Regions from separate parts of the Paenisporosarcina macmurdoensis genome, predicted to be linked through region 2. Evidence: riboswitches for the same ligand, from Rfam matches in the RefSeq annotation. Region 2 holds a riboswitch; the other holds the start of a gene.
What was found. A riboswitch is a leader RNA that binds a small molecule or an ion and turns the genes downstream of it on or off. The one in region 2 is predicted to bind thiamine pyrophosphate.

Region 1 (4,182 bases), on a different contig from region 2:
TTATGAAGAAATCAATGCGCAATTCTAGCTCATCACCAAAAAGCGTACAAGGTTAATCATTCACTACTATTTAATTAAGAAAAACCGTGCAAAGTGCGACAGGTACTTTTAAGAAGTGTAACCATAGTAGCCTGTTAATTTTCGCTACGGTGGACGCTTTTCGCGGGCATGGCTTCAGTCTCCTCGTCACTGCAAAAACATGTGCTCCTGCGGTTACTCGTCGCAAAGATATCGGACGAATCACAGTTCGTCCAATATCTTTCCAGCGGGATCAGCGGGTCAGGTGAGACCCCGCAGATCGCGAAGTGACCGAGGAGGCTCACCGACCGCCCCGCGGAAAGCGTCCGCCTGTTTCTGCATCGCTACGCTAGCTTCGAAACATGAAAGGGCGTTGAAACGGAAATCAACAATAGTAATGAATCATCTTTTTGACCAAAGGACCTGAAACACTGGGTTTATGGAATTAAAATTATATACTTTCTTATCTTCTAAGAAAAAGCGGAAAGCGCCTTCTAGCTCGACACTGGCGCTAGAAAGATGAAAAGTGAAATCGTCTTTCTGACCCCATTAAGGTGCCCCGCGAGCTGGCGCTTGGGGCTAGACATAGCTACGCCAAGTTAAAAGGTGTAGCTTGAAAAATCTTATACTTTCTAATATTTTTAAAAAACACCAACTGCGCAATCGCTCAGTTGGTGTTTTCGTGTTAATTGATTTTTGTAATTAAAATGGGTTCGCCTTTTGTGACGATGACTGTATGCTCAATTTGTGCGACCAGAGATTTGTCTGGCGTTAAAAATGTCCAGCCGTCTCCAGATTCCACGATATGTTCCGCTTTTTCAGAAATAAACGGCTCTACTGCTAAAACCATTCCTTCTTTCAAAATAGTTGGTTCCCAAGCATCATAATAATTCAGAATATGTTGGGGCGCTTCATGAAGAGATTTACCAATCCCATGACCTGTTAAGTTCATGATGACTGTATAGCCATTAAGTTTAGCTTCGCGTTCAACAGCTTTACCGATTTGGTTTAAGCGTGCACCTGCTTTTACTTTTAACATCGCTCGATCAAAAGAGCTTTCTGCGACTTCACAAAGTTTTTCTATTTTCTTATGGCCTTCACCAACAGCGAATGAAATGCCTGTATCTGCAAAATAGCCATTAAGAGATCCAGAAACATCAATGTTGACGAGGTCACCATCTTTTATTATGCGTGAACCTGGTATTCCGTGCGCAACTTCTTCGTTTACACTAATGCAAGTGAAACCAGGAAAATCATACTCCCCTTTAGGACCTGAGATTGCTCCTGTTTCTTCAAACATACGTCCGCCAAGTTCATCAATTTCTTTTGTTGTCACACCGGGTTTCGTTGCTGCACGCATTGCGTCGCGAATCTCAGCAACGATTCTGCCTATTGTTTTTAACGACTCAAAGTCTTCAGTTGTTTTTGCAATCATATTCTTAAAATCCTTCTTTCTCAAAATATATATCCCATACTATACCATAAGAAAAGATGCTTTCCCATATGCCAGGACCATTCTGAACATTCAGGAAATCAATCTACTAGGTTGATTTATTTTATATACATTTTAACTCTTGTCTTTTAAGAGTATTAGATGATTTTCAAACGCCAGAAGACGCTTTCCGACCATTCAAGTCAGTTTATGTCCACTTGTTATCAAATGTACATGATAGCCAGTGAGCAACGCGTTACACCGTTTTATTTGGTTCAAGTAATCGTGGGGCAGCTAAGAAAAGTAATGAGCACACGAAAGCACTCAATAGAAATACTGGGATCATGTAAGTTGCATTATAAATAGTCGAGTACATAAATACATTAGCATCTTCAGCATACATGCCAAAGAAGAAAATACCGGTTATAACATGAATAACATAACGCAAGAACGAACCAATAAATACAGCAGAAACAATCGTGACTATCAATTTTCCACGTTTATTCTGTTGTGCATATTTAAAGTATTGTGATCGCACCAATCCTGCGAATCCAACTACACCATAAGCAATTAAATAATCTAGAATGACTTGCATAACTACAAAATTAAATGACAACGGGGTCACTGATATTAATCCTGAAACAATTTGCAACAGGCCAACTAGCAACCCAGTTATAACGCCGGCTAATGCCCCTCTGCGGAACGCCATTAAAACAATTGGAATCATCACTAAACTGACAGATCCCCCTTGCGGCATTTTAAAAGCAACAAAATCCAATACAAACCCCAACGCAGCAAAAATCGCAATCTCTACTAGCAGTAAAACTTTTTGATTTCTCATCTTTCTTCCTCCTTTTGCGATGTACTGCAAATCGCATGTCAGGGTGAAAAAAACCACAAAAAAACGACCTCAAGGACAGAGCCTGACGTCGTTGGAGTCGGTTTCTATCCACATCCCTGCGCAAGCATTAACTTACAGGTTCTAAGGGTTAGAACTTTTCTCGTTCACTCTCAGCCATTACAGGCTCCCCTTGTGGTACTTAACATCTAATTTTCATATTACGGGTTAATTGTACAGAAAGTGGGGAAAAGAAGCAAGAGGGTTCAGTAGTACTGTGACTTCTAGAGTCTCTATCAGTATACTGAGTATATAAAATTCAATAAGGATGTGAAGGTACATGATCGAATTGTTGAAAAATTTAGTAGCAATTAAAAGTGATACTGAGGATGGTGCAAATGAGGCACTTCGCTTTTGTTCTACATGGTTGGATCGTCATGAAATCACACATGAAATTATAGAGAATGAAGGACGATTAATGATTCACGCAGAAATAGGACAAGGTCCAACTACCATCGTTTGGAATGGCCATGTAGATGTAGTTCCTGGAAAAATCGAGCAATTTAATCCAGTTATTGATGGCGATCGCCTTTATGGTCGTGGATCAGCGGATATGAAAGCTGGCGTTGCAGCAATGATGGAAGCTTTTCGTCGCATTTCTTCAGCTAAAGAACAATTAAAACAGCGGATTGTTTTGCATATTGTAACGGATGAAGAAACAGGTGGAAGAAAAACATCAGGTCATCTCGTTGAGATTGGACGCTCGGGTGATTTTGTCATATGTGGAGAGCCCACACGTTTAAAACTAAGTGTGCAATCTAAAGGAATTTTACATGCTACTGTAACACTTTTCGGAAAGGCAGCACATGGATCCCGTCCTTGGGAAGGTACGAATGCTATTGAAGCTTCTTATGTGTTCCATGAGAAGTTAAAAACATTGCCATTCACTAAAGCAAGCAATGAATATTATGAATATCCTTCAATCAATTTGGCTAAAATTCAAGCAGGTGACCGTTATAATGTTGTACCAGATCAATGTGAAGTCAATTACGATATCCGTTTTGTACCAGGTCAAAATTGGGAAGATATTATCGAAGAAATGACGGAGCTTGCCCAATCAATTAATCCTAAAAATATCGTGAAACCTGGAGGTAAAACACCAGCAATTACGACAACTGAAGATAATCCTTTTGTTCAATCACTTGCAGTTGTAACAGCTGAAGTAACACAAAAAGATGCCGTGTTATTTGGACAGCATGGAGCCGCAGATACTCGCTATTATGCGAAGACGGGTGCTGGTGCTATTGAATTCGGCCCAAGTGGTGACGATTGGCACGGTCCTGGCGAATACGTGTTACTATCCTCTGTGGAACAATATGCAGATATTCTAACAAAACATGCATTAAGATGAAACCATTTGCATGGTGCACCGTATTAGTAGGTACTATCGTTTAGAGGAGGAGTAATTTTGGATAATCGCCGTGTATTATCCGCTTTATGTTATTTCAGTGTTTTATTTGCTCCATTTTTATTACCACTAATTGTGTACTTTATTTCACCTGATACTTTAGTAAAGCACCATGCAAAACGGTCTTTTTTATCACATTTGATTCCCGTCGCTTTAGGCGTTATAGGGTTTATTGTTTTAATGGTTAGTTCAGTAACCATGTATAGTACTATGGATTATTCGATTGCACCAACTGCGACTTCCTCTTTTGATTTCATGTCTGCAGGCATTCCTATATTGTTTATGTTGTTATATGGGATTTTGTCGATTGCTGTATTGATTTGGAACATTGTTCAAGGAATTAAAGTAATACAAGAGGTTTAGTAATTCTTACTTTCGGGAAATACACCACTATACAATAGTGATAGGAGCGATATATATGAAAAT
Region 2 (4,182 bases):
TCTCGGTAGTCCACAAGGGTTAGAAAATTCGGCTTCAATTGGTTATTTGACAGGGCTTGATCGATCATTTGAATCTGATTTTCAGTACGAAAATGTTTACCAAGTAGACGTGCAAATTTCTCCTGGAAGCAGTGGAGGACCTCTGCTTGATGCGAAAACAGGAAAAGTAATTGGCATTAATTCCGCTTTGCTGACAGCAGATCAATCAATTGGATTTTCCATTCCGTTGTATACGATGATGGACCTACTCCAAAGCTGGTCTGATTCACCGATGACTTCAAACGAAGTGGCTAGTATCTTTTCATTTTACGATGACTACGAGTATGATCCTGAGGCAAGTGCCAAGGCAGATTCTTACTACGAAGAGTATGTAGAAGAAGAGGAAGAGTATGTAGAAGAAGATTCTGAAGAGGTTACAGAAGACGACACGTATTATTTTGAAGAGGTAGGATTATCTGATTTTATTGTACATTTCCGAGATAACTATGAAATGGCTCTTTACTACGAAGACTTTTACTACATTGAAGACATGCTGCTATTCGAAAGTACTGCATATACCGAGATGGCTGACTACATTTACGAAGTAACAGGTCAAGGCATGATGTTTGAATTCACGTCAAATGAAGTAACGGACATTGTCATTGAAGAAGATTATGCAGTTGTTAGCACATTCGAAGTCTTTGATTTTATGAATGCAGCAGGTGAATGGTCGACGTATGAGAGAGTGAAAGATTATTCAGTCGTCATCGATGAATATGGTACGTATCAAATCACAGATATAGCTATTTATGACTGAGCAAAAGCTGTTGTTATTGTAGAACAAACAAAAGAGTTCAATTTCGCCTAGCACAAGAAAGCCGCAAGAGTGGGGAGATTGAGACCCACAGAAGGTATGTGGTTTTCAGGCTTGTTGGCTCATGCGGCCAGTGCAAAGGTACGATATACAGCAATATAGTTTATCTAAACCTAAGAATAAAGGAACTTCTATAGAAAAAAGCAGTTGAAGTCTATCTTCAAACTGCTTTTTCTTGTTATAGGATTATGACGATTTTATTGTGGAATCTTTTTATTTAAACAGATCATGTTTTTTAGTTTCGTAATGTTCAAGGAATTGGTCGAAGTCGTTTTCGTAGTCAGCGACTGTTTTGTGTTCAAGGTTATTCAGTGCTAGATCCTCGAAGGTTCTGAGTAATTCATATGCGGTTTTTAGTCGATTAATGTCATATTCTTTTATTTGTTCGCCACGCGCTTTCCGATGAACTTCGTATAACACCTTTTGGATGTCATAGTCAAAGTCGAACGTTCGGTAGGCTGCAGTTTCTCCAGCTGGGCGAATGTTTAACATAAATCCAGAATATCGAAGTAGCTGTTCGCCGAGTTCTTTTTGATTGCCGTCTTCTTCGTATTGCTCGATCATGTTCTGAAGAACTAGAGTAAGCTGAGCATGTTCGAGTGAATAATGTTTAAGCTGTAGTTTTTCAAAGTTGGCAGGTTGTTGGACGCTCCACATAATAGAAATGCCGAGCAGGATAGCCAGTAGTAAAGAAGTGAGTTTCCAGTTCATCATGGTGATACCTCCCTTGTTTTCCATTTTACAGGAAATTGATGAGAGATGTATAAAAATTTTAGACATGCAGAATGACAAGTTAGAATTTCTATATTTCTATTTATATCTTGAAACTTAGACAAATTTGTGTCACTGTTAATAGTGATAAAGCATTAAACGAATTTCATAATTGAAACATGTGGGGGGACCAGTGTTGCTGGTTGAGACCGTATCCTTAAGATACACACCCTTGGAACCTGATCTGGTTAACACCAGCGTAGGGAACATATTTAAACATTCTTGTTTGTGTTGATATGCGTCCTAGGTACCTACCTAGGGCGCTTTTTTTCATTCAAATAGAAGATGTTTAAGAGATTTGTCAGTATGCATGCCTCTTAGCACCTAGTTAGATGGATTTGGTGTGATTCTGCGTTTGTGAGAAAGAAGTTGGCTTTACTAAAAAATATGTTTCCTCCTTTCGTTCCATCGTTTAGTGCTCTCAACAGATTTAGAAAAGGGGAGAGAAAATGATGAAAAAATGGTTAGGATACCTACTAATTTTGATGATGTTAACAGCTTGTGGCAATACAGACGACGCTAGTTCTGGAACCAATGAAGCAAGCGAAAAGTTGAAGAAAGTAACAGTGGTTTTGGATTGGACACCTAATACGAATCATACTGGCTTATATGTAGCGAGAGACAAGGGGTTTTTTAAGGAACAAGGTCTTGATGTAGAAATTATTATGCCAGGTGAAGCTGGTGCTAATCAATTAGTAGCTTCGGGAAAAGCTGAATTTGGAGTTGGTTATCAAGAATCCTTAACAGAAGCACGTGTTCAAGACGTACCAATTGTTTCAATTGCTGCCGTGATTCAACATAATACATCTGGTTTTGCGTCACCTGCAGAAAAAGAGATACTTTCACCTAAAGATTATGAAGGCAAAGCATATGGTGGCTGGGGTGCACCAGTTGAAAAAGCAGTGATTTCTTCTTTAATGAAACAAGAAGGTGCAGATGTAGAAAAAGTTGATATGGTAAATATGGGTGATACAGACTTCTTTACAGCTGTAAAAAGAGATGTAGACTTTGCATGGATCTATTATGCATGGACAGGAATTGAAGCGGAACTTCGTGGAGAGAAATTGAATATGCAATATCTGACGGATTACTCAGATAAGCTAGATTATTATACACCTGTTCTAATAACGAATGAGAAGTTGATAGCAGAAAATCCTGATACCGTTCGTGCTTTTGTAACAGCAGCATCCCAAGGTTATGCATTCGCAATGGAACAACCAGAAGAAGCGGCGGAAGTTTTAATCAAGGCTGTTCCAGAGTTGGATCCAGAATTAGTTAAAGCAAGTCAAAAGTGGCTGTCTCCAAGGTATCAAGATGATGCATCCCAATGGGGAATTCAAGATAAAAAGGTGTGGGAAAACTACGCACAATGGATGAATGAAAATGGATTATTAGAAGGCAAACTAGATGTAGAAAAAGCCTTTACAAATGAATTTTTACCTAAAAAGGAGAATAAATAAATGATAAATTCTTTAGTTAGTATTCAAATCATCCCGAAAACAAATAATGGAGAAGATTCAATTCCATTTATTGAACAAGCCATTTCCGTTATACAGGATTCAGGAATACGCTATGAGGTGCATCCACTTGAAACCACAATGGAAGGTAATCTGACAGAAATTTTCTCCATTATCGAGAAAATGAATGAGCGAATGATAGAGGCTGGCTGTGTAAATGTTATTTCTCAAGTGAAAATCTTGTATCAGCCAAGCGGCGTATCGATGGATAAATTGACAGAGAAATATCGATGAGAAAAGTTTTCCAGAGAGGATGGAGACCATTATTGGTCCTCATCCTTTTATTAACAATATGGCAACTATCCTGTTGGTTATTCGACATACCAAAGTGGCTGCTGCCAGCACCTTCTGATATATGGACTGAAGGAATAGCAGGCTGGGCGACTTATAGTAATCATTTAGTGTCAACGATTAAGCTGTCTTTTATTGGGCTGTTGATTGGAAGTGGTGTTGGCCTTATTGTGGCAATCAGTTTACATCGTATACCAAAGCTTAGAGAAGCACTTTATCCACTTATTATTTTGTCACAAAATATTCCAATCATTGTGTTGGCTCCATTGTTGGTCATATGGTTTGGATTTGGGTTACTACCAAAAATCATTGTCATCACAATGGTTTGTTTTTTCCCAATCACGATTGCTGCATTGGATGGTTTTCGACAAACGACTGCTGAGCTTACGCATTATATGAAAATGGCTGGCGCATCAAAAAAACAGATTTTTTGGAAGGTAGAATGGCCATATGCGTTACCTTCACTATTTTCAGGACTGAAAATAGCTGCTACCTACAGCGTTATGGGAGCTGTAATCTCTGAATGGCTGGGTGCCAAAGAAGGAATTGGAGTCTTTATGACTCTTGCATCGTCTTCATTTCGCACAGATCGTGTCTTTGTAGCAATATTTCTCATTATGATTTTAAGTTTATTTTTCTTCGCAGTAATTTCTTCATTAGAGAAGTTAATCGTGAAAGGGAAACCTAAAGGAGAGGAAAATAATTAACACTAAGCTCAGTGTGGAAAATATTTCGAAATCCTTTAAGGGG

Region 1: another riboswitch for thiamine pyrophosphate. It lies ahead of thiT (energy-coupled thiamine transporter ThiT); the one in region 2 lies ahead of ACFPYN_RS00350 (ABC transporter substrate-binding protein).

The regions. Positions count from the first base shown of each region.
Region 1 covers NZ_JBHSRI010000003.1:46,283-50,464, forward strand. The annotation lists gene ACFPYN_RS04155 (TspO/MBR family protein) at 1-56, shown strand, start outside; gene map (type I methionyl aminopeptidase) at 704-1,453, opposite strand; gene thiT (energy-coupled thiamine transporter ThiT) at 1,707-2,291, opposite strand; TPP riboswitch at 2,388-2,492, opposite strand; gene ACFPYN_RS04170 (M20 family metallopeptidase) at 2,629-3,699, shown strand; gene ACFPYN_RS04175 (DUF4870 domain-containing protein) at 3,757-4,119, shown strand; gene ACFPYN_RS04180 (hypothetical protein) at 4,175-4,182, shown strand, end outside.
Region 2 covers NZ_JBHSRI010000002.1:72,936-77,117, forward strand. The annotation lists gene ACFPYN_RS00340 (trypsin-like peptidase domain-containing protein) at 1-796, shown strand, start outside; gene ACFPYN_RS00345 (hypothetical protein) at 1,067-1,567, opposite strand; TPP riboswitch at 1,738-1,847, shown strand; gene ACFPYN_RS00350 (ABC transporter substrate-binding protein) at 2,077-3,084, shown strand; gene ACFPYN_RS00355 (thiamine-binding protein) at 3,085-3,375, shown strand; gene ACFPYN_RS00360 (ABC transporter permease) at 3,372-4,139, shown strand; gene ACFPYN_RS00365 (ABC transporter ATP-binding protein) at 4,153-4,182, shown strand, end outside.